3 regions of the Photobacterium sp. NCIMB 13483 genome follow, and region 2 is predicted to be linked to each of the others. Evidence: predicted binding sites of a transcription regulator. Region 2 holds the regulator's gene; each other region holds the start of a gene.
What was found. Region 2 encodes PurR, which represses purine synthesis genes. Its sites were predicted from a motif close to TNANGNAAACGTTTNCNTNA; they were not measured.
Positions count from the first base shown of each region.

Region 1: a site for PurR is predicted at 2,060-2,079, ahead of C9I86_RS09205 (NCS2 family permease). Genes of this name have one in related genera too.
Region 3: a site for PurR is predicted at 1,973-1,992, ahead of folD (bifunctional methylenetetrahydrofolate dehydrogenase/methenyltetrahydrofolate cyclohydrolase FolD). Genes of this name have one in related genera too.

Region 1 is NZ_PYLV01000009.1:31,941-36,151, forward strand. It holds gene frsA (esterase FrsA) at 1-7, opposite strand, end outside; gene gpt (xanthine phosphoribosyltransferase) at 193-651, opposite strand; gene C9I86_RS09205 (NCS2 family permease) at 720-2,009, opposite strand; gene C9I86_RS09210 (aminoacyl-histidine dipeptidase) at 3,091-4,211, shown strand, end outside.
Region 2 is NZ_PYLV01000011.1:9,459-13,669, forward strand. It holds gene C9I86_RS10420 (carboxymuconolactone decarboxylase family protein) at 1-90, opposite strand, end outside; gene C9I86_RS10425 (TfoX/Sxy family DNA transformation protein) at 571-1,158, opposite strand; gene purR (HTH-type transcriptional repressor PurR) at 1,525-2,529, opposite strand; gene C9I86_RS10435 (heme ABC transporter ATP-binding protein) at 2,909-3,700, opposite strand; gene C9I86_RS10440 (iron ABC transporter permease) at 3,697-4,211, opposite strand, start outside.
Region 3 is NZ_PYLV01000012.1:11,555-15,765, forward strand. It holds gene C9I86_RS10990 (peptide MFS transporter) at 1-17, opposite strand, end outside; gene rfaH (transcription/translation regulatory transformer protein RfaH) at 466-969, shown strand; gene folD (bifunctional methylenetetrahydrofolate dehydrogenase/methenyltetrahydrofolate cyclohydrolase FolD) at 1,046-1,903, opposite strand; tRNA gene C9I86_RS11005 (tRNA-Arg) at 2,253-2,329, shown strand; gene tig (trigger factor) at 2,764-4,062, shown strand; gene clpP (ATP-dependent Clp endopeptidase proteolytic subunit ClpP) at 4,168-4,211, shown strand, end outside.

The sequences.
Region 1 (4,211 bases), on a different contig from region 2:
CCGACACGGCATCCTCCAACGTATATATCACTTCTCTTAATAGACCTAGATAATATACCTAAACGGCTGCCAATAACTAAAATCCATAAAAAAAGACGTCAACAACGTGACGTCTTTGATAAAACTTAGTTTTCAAGCTCGATGATTACCGCAACACAACTTGATTGCTGAATCAGTGCTGAAATAAACGAATTACTTTTTCGCAATAGGATCGACGAAAGTAACCGCCATATCCCAAGGTTGTTCAATCCAAGTATCTTGTGGAATACTAACAACAAAATCATCAACTAAATGCTGACCCGCAGGCTTAGCACATACTGTTACAAACTTAGCGCGTGGGTACATTTCACGAATTTTTTCAGCAGTACCACCAGTATCAACCAAGTCATCAACCACGATAAAGCCTTCACCGTCACCATCAGCTTGCTTGATCACTTTCATATCTCGCTGGTGATCATGATCGTAGCTTGCGATACATACGGTATCAACATGACGAATGCCTAATTCGCGCGCCAAAATAGCAGCTGGCACTAAACCGCCACGACTAACTGCAATAATACCTGTCCACTGCTCTGCTGGTAGCAATTTTTCTGCTAGCTGGCGCGTGTACATTTGCATGTTATCCCAAGTGATGACGAATTTATTACTCATAGTAAAACAACCTCTGAAACAGCGATTTAAAACCGCATAAATTTATGTAAACGTATATAACATTACGCTTATAAGAAAATAATCTTCGCAAGAAATAGCGCTGAAATAACCCATACACTAATGTTTACTTCACGTCCCTTGCCACTCAATGCTTTTACGACCGCAAATGTGATAAAACCAAGACCAATACCTTCCGCAATTGAATAAGTTAAAGGCATTAGTAAACACACAACCACCACCGGCGCCGCTTCTGTTAAATCTCGCCAATCAATCGATACCAAACCTGACATCATTAAAATCGCGACATAAAACAGCGCACCCGCCGTTGCATAGGCTGGAACCATTCCAGCCAATGGGGCAAAAAATAAGGCTAATAAGAATAACACGCCAACTGTTACGGCTGTTAGACCTGTACGACCGCCAACTGCGACACCCGACACACTCTCAACAAAAGATGTGGTATTTGACGTCCCCAATAGTGCACCAATCGAGGTTGCAGTACTGTCGGCTAATAGTGCTCGGTTTAAACGCGGTAATTTGCCGTCTTCACCAATTAAGTTTGCTTTAGTTGCAACACCGACCAATGTGCCTGCGGTATCAAACAAATCAACAAACAAAAAGGCAAACACAATTGAAATTAACCCCACTTCCATCGCGCCTGAAAAATCAAGCTGCATAAAGGTTGGAGCAATGCTTGGTGGCATTGACATAATGCCGTTGTAATCCACTTCACCAACAATAATGCTGATTGCAGTTACAATTAAAATCGCAATTAATACCGCCGCTTTAAAACCACGTTGTACTAAAGAAATCGTCAGGAAAAAACCGAGTGCAGCCATTATTGCTGGAAAACTGGTTAAATCACCGGCGGTGACTAATGTTGCAGGACTCGCCACAACAATGCCTGATGTTTGCAAAGCAATGAACGCTAAAAACAGACCAATACCGGCTGAAATACCGATACGTAATGAATGAGGAATCGCGTTGATAATCCATTCACGGACGCGCATAACACTCAATGCAATAAAGCATAAGCCAGATAAAAATACTGCTGCTAATGCCACTTGCCATGTATGACCCATACCTAAAACAACGGTATAAGTAAAAAAGGCGTTAAGTCCCATGCCCGGTGCTTGTGCGACAGGATAGTTAGCATAAAAACCCATCACAAAGCAGCCAATCATTGCCGCTAAACAAGTAGCAACAAACACTGAACCTTGATCCATTCCTGTACTGGCTAGCATAGTGGGGTTTACAAAAATAATATAAGCCATTGTCAGGAAGGTAGTAACACCTGCCATAATTTCAGTGCGCACAGTTGTGCCATTTTCAGTGAGTTTAAATAACTTTTCTAGCATGCTTCTCGGTTCCTTAGAGATACGCAATAAAGTAACAAACAACGCCAAGAAATAGAAAACGATTGCGCAATCCATTTCGGGGCTGATTATAATCATGCGATCACGCAATTTCCAGATTTTATCGTTGAAAAGCGTAAAACAATAACTATCAGTCTTGATATAACTTAAGTAACGTCTATTTAAAGTATATTTATCAGTTAATTAAAAACAAAACATCCATGGCTATTTTTTGAACATTTACTTTTTAAATAACTAAACAAGTGTTAATAAAGGTCGATAACCAGAATAAAAATGAGGGTATAACATAAAAAGCAGCTAAAAAAACGCCACTTCAAAGGGAAGTGGCGGCAGAATGTTGCAGATAACTGGATAGTGTTATCGAGATATTCTTAATTTAAGGGGATGAACAAACTTGCATTTGTTTCGTTGAAAGCAACAAAACAATAAAATCTAATTAGTAACGGTACGGCGTTGGGTAATGGAAGTTACTTGTATATACAGTACGGTTATTCCAAAAATGTGTCATTGAAGAAAAAATTTTCATTTAAATCACCTTAGTCATAAGTACACCAACGTCATCGTTAGTGGCTTGCCATCGCGGCTCACTTATTCTCGGTTCCTTGGAGGCGATATCTCGGGTTCATCCTGAACATGTCGTGTTAATCATTGTGCCTATCAATTAGGCATGACTAAACTATAGTCAAAATGAAATAAATTTACAACGTTTTTTTTAAGTAGATCACACTTTCTGCTTTTTTAACTTGAGATATGGCTTTTCGTGTAAATTTATTACATTATTATTTGGTTATATTTCAATCCCTCTCTTTTTGGATGTTTTTCAGCACATTTGATCATATAAAAGACATAACCACAATTATGATTGAGGATAACGGCATCAGTGCCGTAATAATCGCAGAAATCAGTGCTATAAGATTTTATTATTTGCCCTATCTCCCCTAAAGGCAGAGTGATATGCTAAAACCAAAGCGATAAAAACACTCGCTACCTATTTTGTCATTTTACGGCTAAGACCCTACAAAATGACACTAGCCCAGTCTCGTATATTAAAAGGAAGGCTACCGTGTCTGAAATTACTCAACTATCACCAAAAGCTGTTTGGCATTTCTTTGATCAGATTTGTTCAATCCCTCACCCTTCTAAATATGAAGAGCAACTAGCACAATACATTGTGTCGTTCGCACAGGCGGAAGGATTAGATGTTCGTCGTGATAATGCCGGCAACGTTATTATTAAAAAACCAGCAACAGCTGGCATGGAAAACCGTAAAGGCGTTGTACTTCAAGCACACATTGATATGGTGCCACAAAAAAATGAAGACACTGTCCACGACTTTACTCAAGATCCAATTCTGCCATTTATTGATGGTGAATGGGTAACGGCGACAGGCACAACACTAGGTGCAGACAATGGCATGGGTATGGCTACCTGCCTTGCCATTCTAGCGGCTAAAGACATCGAACATGGTCCATTAGAAGTATTATTAACCATCGATGAAGAAACAGGCATGACAGGTGCTTTTGGTTTGGAAGCAGGCTGGCTTGAGGGTGATATTCTATTGAATACTGACTCTGAGCAAGAAGGCGAAGTTTACATGGGTTGCGCAGGCGGTGTTGATGTTGCGTTGACCGTTGATATTCAACGCGAAGCTGTTCCGGCTGAACATCAAGCAATTAAATTAGTTGTTAAAGGCCTAAAAGGCGGTCACTCAGGCTGTGATATTCATACTGGTCGTGGTAACGCGAATAAAATAATGGCGCGTTTCTTAGTGGGTCATGCTAATGAGCTTGATTTACGTATCAACAATTTCACTGGTGGTAGCTTACGTAATGCCCTACCACGTGAAGCAAGCGTTGTTGCAACATTACCAGCGGCAAATATCGATAAGCTTAATACGTTATTTGCTCATTACCAACAAATCGTTAGTGCTGAATTAGGCCATGTTGAAACTGACATTACCTTATTTACTGAAGCATGTGCACAACCTAGCGATGTTATGGTACTGGCTGACCAAACACGTTTAATGCATACGTTAAATGTTTGTCCTAACGGTGTTATTCGCATGAGCGATGATATTGAAGGCGTAGTAGAAACATCATTAAACATGGGTGTAATCACGACTGAAACAAACACAGTAACGATCCTATGTCTGATTCGTTCATTGATCGATTCTGGTCGTAGCTA
Region 2 (4,211 bases):
GGGATTGAGAATATTGCCAAAATGGCGTTTTTGAAGCCATAGCAAAGGTTTGACCCATAATGAGAATGTTTTTTTGGTTAATATACGCAAGGTATGTCCTTATTAAATGAGAATCACATCGACTCTTAAGTAGCAAGACCGAGGGAAGTGATATTGTATTTCATTTAATGACAAAAATTTTTATTATTCAAAAAATTATTAGATATAACAAAGAACAAATAACAATAATGAATGTATGAATTGTTACATTTTATGTGGTGAATGATGCTTTAGTGTGGTATTGGATAAATATTCGTTCAAGAACGTTAAAAATACGTTTTTATGAAGGATGTATCTATGATTTTCGATATAAAGAATAAACAGGATCTTGGATAACTATTTTTTCATGGAATGTGTATTTTTAATTGTGCTGTATAATTAATGTACACAGTAAGATGTGTTCAGAGGAAGTGCAGGTTCAAGTAAGGATAGTTTGGAAAGATTATATGCAGATATCGAATAAAATAAATTAAAGAGGCACTGAGCCTCTTTATTCTTAAGCGTCACTTAGCCAGTTGACGAATATATTTATTATAGTTTTGCGAGCAGTTCGTTACGTCTACTTTCTGGTATTACAGACCAATGTTGGCCATGTATAGCACCTTCTAGAGCCCATAATAATTCTAAACTTAATGATGCCTCTTGTGTTTTTTGTAATGCCTTATAGGCGTTGAGTGCACCAAGATCGTATAGTTGATCAATAGTTTGAATACCTGCTTTTTTGAGCATTCTTTCATTTGATAGGCGTAAGTTAGGTAAATCTTTTATCCTAGCTGGCGCGCAACATTCTTTTGCTTTTTTATCAGCAAGTGCTGCTTCAAGAGAATATTTAGCTTGCTCTATTATTTTTTCAGGTTCTTCCCACCATTCATCAAGAATTGCGTAATGTTTAGTTATTACAGGAAACCCACGTTTCTTATAGATGTACGGTTCTAATCCCGCTTGTTGAAACTCCTCTTCAGTTTTAGCGTTTGCTCTTAGGTGAAGTTTATTATTAACCACAAGTGCGAACATTGCTTCGCCTGCGAAAATACCAAAGCCACCAAACATAGAACGCGATTTAACATTACCTAAATGGTCTAATAATTTTAATGAGTTTTTTAATATTGGTTTATCCATACTTCTACTCGGTGAATAAATGAGTGTCACCTAACATTAAAGTAGTCGTAAATTGACTTATTATTAAAGTTATTTACGAGAGAATTTTCCTACTCTAAATCATCCATGTATCACTTTATAAATAATATTATCAATATAGAAGTATTATTTATAATTTGTAAGTCTTTTGCTTACTATTATATGTATTTACAAGACCTATTATATTCGATCTTTTAAAAAGGTAAGTTTTAATATTAATTAAAGCTGATGAATCTGTGAGTTTGTTCATGTTTTTGAGAATAAGATATTTTTTGTAGGATCATCGAGCGAAATTCATTAGCTATAAAAAAGCCAATAAAAATATTGGCTCAATCAAAAGGGGGCGTGTTAGCGTAAATCCTTTACTGACTTGCGCTCAACGATGGCTGGCGTCATTTCAAAGATTTGAGGTTCATGATCTTTGTTCTTCATGCGTTCCATTAAAATCTTAATGGCGGTTTTACCTAAACGACGCTTTGGCTGATGGATAGTTGTTAATGGTGGCGCGAAGTAAGGCGCAAGATCAATATTGTCGTAGCCAATAATTGAAATATCACCAGGAACGCGTAACCCTGCTTGTTCAAAAGTACTGATCAGTGCCATTGCCATAATATCATTGAAACAGAAAATGGCGGTTGGGCGATCTGTCATTGCAATATACTTCTCAGCAGCTTCAACGGCTGAATCACACTCAAAGTCACCTTCAAGAATCCAGTTTTCGTTAACCGCTAAGTTTGCTTCTGCCATTGCTTTATTAAAGCCTTTTAGGCGTTCACGACACGTTGATTTATCGTTGTGGCCTGATAAACAACCGATACGGCTATGACCATGATCGATAAAATACTTAGTCGCAATGTAGCCACCTTGCTCAGCATTATCCTGAATTTTATCAGTATGTGGGCTTTCTGGACCCCAATCCATCACTACCATTGGTAGGTCTTTTTGACGCTCAAGTAGATCCAGTAATTTCTGATCAAGATCAGAACACATTACCAATAAGCCATCGACACGCTTTTCTGCAAGCATGCGCAAGTAATCATATTGCTTAGAAAGGTTACCTTCAGTGTTACATAAAATGAGCGTGTAACCTTCACGGTAGCAATACTCTTCAACACCATGTACAACCTCAGCAAAAAAAGGGTTGGTTGACTTAGTGACTAGCATGCCAATTGTACGGGTTGTATTACATTTTAGGCTACGCGCAACAGCACTTGGTGCGTAGTTAAGCTCTTCAACAGCAGCAAGTACTTTTTTCTGTGTTGCTTCTGCGACAAAGCGCGTTTTATTGATCACGTGTGAAACTGTTGTAGTTGAAACGCCAGCCATACGTGCAACATCTTTAATGGTTGCCATATTTATTCTTCTAATAATGGGTGCTAGAGATGTTTCTAGCTAATCGTGAGGTACCAAATTGAGTAATTACTGAGATGAATATAATTCAATGTTTTTCGGTAAAGTCTCTCGTTAATTATTCAATTTGGCACCAATAATGTGTCTACTGCATACTTAAATAGTATTAACACTAAAAGCCGCATTTATTCGCGGCTTTATAATTATTGCATATTTTTCAAGTGTAATCGCTTGCGTTCACATTTTACTGAGTGTTACGCGTAGTGCAACGTTTCAATTGTCTGGGAGTAAATTATTTGATAACTATCAACAAAAAATCGTAAATTTCAGTAATTTTACTGAAATTTACAAGAGATAATCAAAAAGACGATGAACTTTAATACTAGGATAGTAGATAAGGATAACCATGAACAGGGTGGGGATGTACGGAAATGTTCCAACCGTAGACATTGTTAATTATTTCAGGCTGTAATGCTTGCCATGGTGATCCATCGGCTTGAATCTTACCGTGTTGAATAATGACCATACGTTGAGCATATTGCGCAGCTAAGTTGAGGTCATGTAATACGATGATAACCGCGGCACCTTTTGCTGCCATGGTTTGTGCCATTTGTAGCGTTTTATGCTGGTGGGCGAGATCTAAGGCAGATGTTGGCTCATCTAACATTAGAATACATTTATCATCAGCTTGACTGAGTTGTGTTAGCACGCGTGCGAAATGGATTCGTTGTTTTTCACCCCCTGATAACGTGGGATATAAGCGTGGTGCAAGATGAAGAACATCAGTATTACGCATGGTTGTGAGGGTGATATCGTCAATTTCTTGGCGTGACAAACATAGCGGCATAGTGCCAAGTTCAACCACTTCTTTACAGGTAAAGGCGAAAGACAGCGAACTGTGTTGCGGTAAAATACCTAAATGACACGCCAGTTCAGATCGTTGCCAATCTTCAATATCGCGATTAAAAAATGTAACCTGCCCACTTTCAGGTGTTATTTCACCGCAGAGTATTTTAAGTAACGTGCTTTTTCCTGCGCCATTAGGCCCAAGTAGCGCCGTTATTTCACCCGCTTTTATATCAATATTAAAGTCATCTAATAATACTTTTCCTGCCAATGTTAATTGCAAATCACGTGCCGAAATGACAGTTGGGCGTGCAGAGGTTACCGTCATGCGATTCTGCCTTTTTGTTTATTCAATAGATAAATGAAGAATGGAGCGCCTAAAATAGCGGTAATAATACCAACGGGGAGTTCTTGTGGTGCAAAAGCACTACGCGCGATCATATCTGCGACAAGTAAAATTAAAGCACCTAGAATAGCTGAGATTGGCAATAATGTTTTATGATTAGGGCCTGAAATCATGCGCCCTAAATGGGGGATCACCAGACCAATAAAGCCAATAGGACCTGTAATAGCAACGGTAATCCCCACACCAGCAGCACATACAATAATTAAACTGCGCTTTAGATGTTGAACATTAACACCCATATGACGAGCTTCAGCTTCTCCTAATAAAAAGGCGTTCAATGCATTAGCTTGGCGATAACAATAATAATAGATAACAATGAGGCTCACAAAGGCAAGACAGATACTTGACCAAGTCGCCCCTGCAAGTGATCCCATTGACCATAATGAAAAATCACGTAGCGCTTGATCATCGGCAATATAGTTAAGTAGCCCCA
Region 3 (4,211 bases), on a different contig from region 2:
CTACTATTATGACTCATAGGATTCTCTATTTTATTTTAATTAGTGTGTGTTTGCTCATTCATGTAGGTTTATAAAGCACAATATATTTAACTGCAAGTTTTTACATTTAACGAACAATAATAAAACATTATAAGAAGCTGATAAATAAGCGATTGTGTATTTATTGCTCAGTTATGAAAAATCAAATTTCATCATGCAGAGCTGTATCTTACACTATTCTGTCTTTTAAAATTAGCTTTTTATATTGTTTTTGAGTCTTATATTGGTCGCTTATATCATCAGTTGGGAATATTCATGTATGTTACAATTTCAGTGGTGAATATTAGCCAATAATATCGTTTAAACCTATAGCCATAGAATATAAAGGCACTATGCCATCCTAAAATCGAGGTAAAAGGTGAGAGATGTAAATCAGTATTAATTTTGTATATACTAATAAAAGTTAAGATTTTATTGGGGTTGATAATGAAAGATTGGTATCTACTTTATTGTAAGCGTAGTGAACAAGAACGCGCAGTGATCAATCTTGATCGTCAAGGGGCTGAATGTTATTACCCTCAGGTTGTGGTAGAAAAAATTGTTCGTGGTAAACGTTGTGAATGCTATGAGCCGTTATTCCCAAGCTATGTTTTTGTTACTTTTGATCCTGAACAATTAAGTTTCACGACGGTACGTTCAACGCGTGGGGTCGCAGATTTTATTCGTCAGGGGGCAATGCCACAAATTGTTAGCGAAGAGCTTGTTTATAATTTGATGCTTAATGAAGATAATGATTCATATAAAGATATGTTTGAATCATTACCTCAGCAGGGGGATAAATTAGTCTTAGAGCAAGGTAAATTTAAAGGTCTTGACGCTATTTATCATGAGCCTGATGGTGAGAAACGCTCATTTATGCTGATTAATTTGCTGGGTAAACAAGTAAAAGTCAGTGTAGAGAATACTGATTTAGTAAAAAACAAAGAATAATAGCAATAAAAAAGCGAGTATGTTGCTACTCGCTTTTGTATATCCCATCATACGCTATTGTTGTTCGCTCATGTGTTTATGCTGAATGGTATTGTTCACAGGCGAGCAACGTATTCTCAATTAAGGTTGCTACCGTCATTGGTCCTACACCACCCGGAACTGGTGTAATATGCTTTGCACGTTGACAAGCAACATCAAATTCAACATCCCCACATAATTTGCCATTTTCAAGGCGATTAATACCTACATCAATCACTGTTGCGCCAGGTTTAATCCAATCTCCAGGAATGAAATTAGGTTTACCGACAGCGACGACCAATATATCAGCTTGGCGAATGTGACCTTCAAGATCTTGCGTAAAGCGATGGCAGGTTGTTGTCGTTGCTCCTGCTAGTAATAGCTCTAATGTCATTGGGCGTCCAACAATGTTTGATGCGCCAACAATCACGGCATGCTTACCGCGCACTTCAATATTATAACGTTCAAGAAGCGTGATAATACCCTTTGGAGTGCATGAGCGTAATTTAGGAATACGCTGGCTAAGACGGCCGACATTATAAGGGTGGAAGCCATCAACATCCTTTTCTGGATCGATGCGTTCAAGAATTCGTGTGCTATCCATACCCGCAGGTAGCGGTAATTGCACGAGAATACCGTCCATTGTGGGGTCTTGATTGAGTTCATCAATCAAATCGAGTAATTGCTGCTCAGATGCTGTGCTGGGTAAATCGTATGATTTTGAAATAAAGCCAACTTCTTCACACGCTTTGCGTTTACTACCAACGTAAATCTGCGAGGCAGGATCTTGACCTACGAGAACAACCGCTAACCCAGGTGCGCGTAATCCGGCATCGGTGCGAGCTTTGACTCTTGCAGCAACTTCTTGTCGTACAGTTTGGGATATGATTTTCCCATCAATAATTTGAGCGCTCATGGTGATCCTTTGTTGTGTTGGTTAACGTATCAACGCTGATATTGTGGCAGATTACAAATGTAATTACCATTAAGCAAACGTTTGCTATTTGATAATATATTGAAATTGAATCAAGAATTAAGGTAAGAGTAAATAATGACGAATAAAAAGAATGTTGCCGAAAGAAATTATCAGTAGGGAAGAGGAGGAATGTTTGACGTGGTTTGCTTGAAATATTTGCTTAAACAGGGTGTTTTTGTTGTATATTTAACCAGTTAGCCATTTGATATCGGAAAAATAGAGTAAAGGGATTGACCTTACCTTACAGCTACGTATAATCCTGCCTCGTAGCTCCTTGCTACACAATGATGCGCCCTTAGCTCAGCTGGATAGAGCACGTCCCTTCTAAGGATGTGGTCGCAGGTTCGAATCCTGCAGGGCGTACCATCTCTTCTCTTCATTATCATTTCTTTGATTCATCAATCTCTTATTTTCTAGTATTAGATCTATTTCACGACTATTTTTCTATTCTACTATTGTTGAAATTTTTCCTAATTAGCTCGTTTTTCCGACATTTAAACCAAAAAAAAGGGTTTTAAAGCGATTATTTTCATTTTTCCCCTTGAAATGATATTTCTAGCCCCTATCTTGTAAGGCAGTTAAAGAGATCGCTCGCGTTTAAAGGTATCTACCTCGACGTCACGCTTACGTGTCGTTATAATAGCGCGCTCTGATAAGTAGGTGACCTACTATCAGAATCTTGATGAAAGAATTTAGGCGTTATGGTTTTCGAGCTGTAACATGAAAGGATGCCACCGTCAGTAAATGGCTGTTCGGCAACACCACTCAGAAAAGCTGAGTAAGTTTTGAGGTTAAATATAATGCAAGTTACCGTTGAAACCACTGAAGGTCTAGAACGCCACCTAACTATTACAGTTCCTGCTGCAAACATCGAAGATGCTGTTGCTGCTGAACTACGTAAAATTGCTAAAACTCGTCGTTTCGACGGTTTCCGCCCAGGTAAAGCACCAATGAAGATGGTTGCTAAAATGTTTGGCGCTTCTGTACGTCAAGACATCCTAGGTGAAGTAATGCACCGCCACTTTATCGAAGCTATCGTTAAAGAAAAGATTAATCCAGCAGGCGCGCCAACTTTTACTCCAGTAGAAATGGCTGAAGGCAAAGATCTAGTATTTAAAGCTTCTTTTGAAGTTTTCCCTGAAATCGAACTAGTTGGTCTAGACAAAGTTGTTGTTGAGAAGCCAGTTGTTACAGTAACTGATGCTGACGTTGACGGCATGCTAGATACACTACGTAAGCAACAAGCTACTTGGACTGACGTTGAAGCAGCAGCTGAAGCTGATAGCCGTGTAACTATCGATTTCGTTGGTACTATCGATGGCGAAGAATTCGACGGCGGTAAAGCTGAAGGTTTCGCACTTGCTATGGGCCAAGGTCGTATGATCCCTGGTTTCGAAGAAGGTGTTGTTGGTCATAAAGCAGGCGAAGAGTTTACTGTAGAAGTAACTTTCCCTGAAGAATACCATGCAGAAAACCTAAAAGGTAAGTCAGCAGTATTTGCTATCACTCTTCACAAAGTTGAAGCACAACAGCTACCTGAACTAACTGAAGAGTTTGTTGCTAAGTTTGGTGTTGAAGACGGTTCTGTTGAAGGTCTTAAGACTGAAGTTCGTAAGAACATGGAACGTGAACTTAAGCAAGCTGTTAAAGGCCGCATTAAAGATCAAGTTCTTAACGGTCTTGTTGAGCAAAATGACATCACTGTTCCTGCAGCACTTATCGATCAAGAAATCGAAGCACTACGTAAGCAAGCAGCACAACGTTTTGGCGGCGATGCTAAGAACATGCCTGAACTACCACGTGAATTGTTCGAAGAGCAAGCTAAGCGTCGTGTAGTTGTTGGTCTATTAGTTGGTGAAGTAATTAAAGCTGAAGAACTAACAGCAGACGAAGAGCGTGTTAACGCAATCATCGCTGAAATGGCTTCTGCATACGAAGATCCAACAGAAGTAGTTAAATACTACGCAAGCAACGAGCAGCTAATGAATAATATGCGCAACGTTGCTCTAGAAGAGCAAGCAATTGATGCACTTCTAGCTAAAGCTCAGGTTTCAGATAAAGAAGTTAGCTTCAACGATCTAATGAATCCTGCTGCTTAATTTACTGAAATTGCTGTAGAGATTTGACATTATCTCAAGTCTTCTGCTAACAATGGTCCGTGTGAATATTTTCATTCGGGCCATTTATTTTAGGGAAATAAGATTATGAGCTACCAAGCACAAAACGGCATGTCACCGATTATGGATGC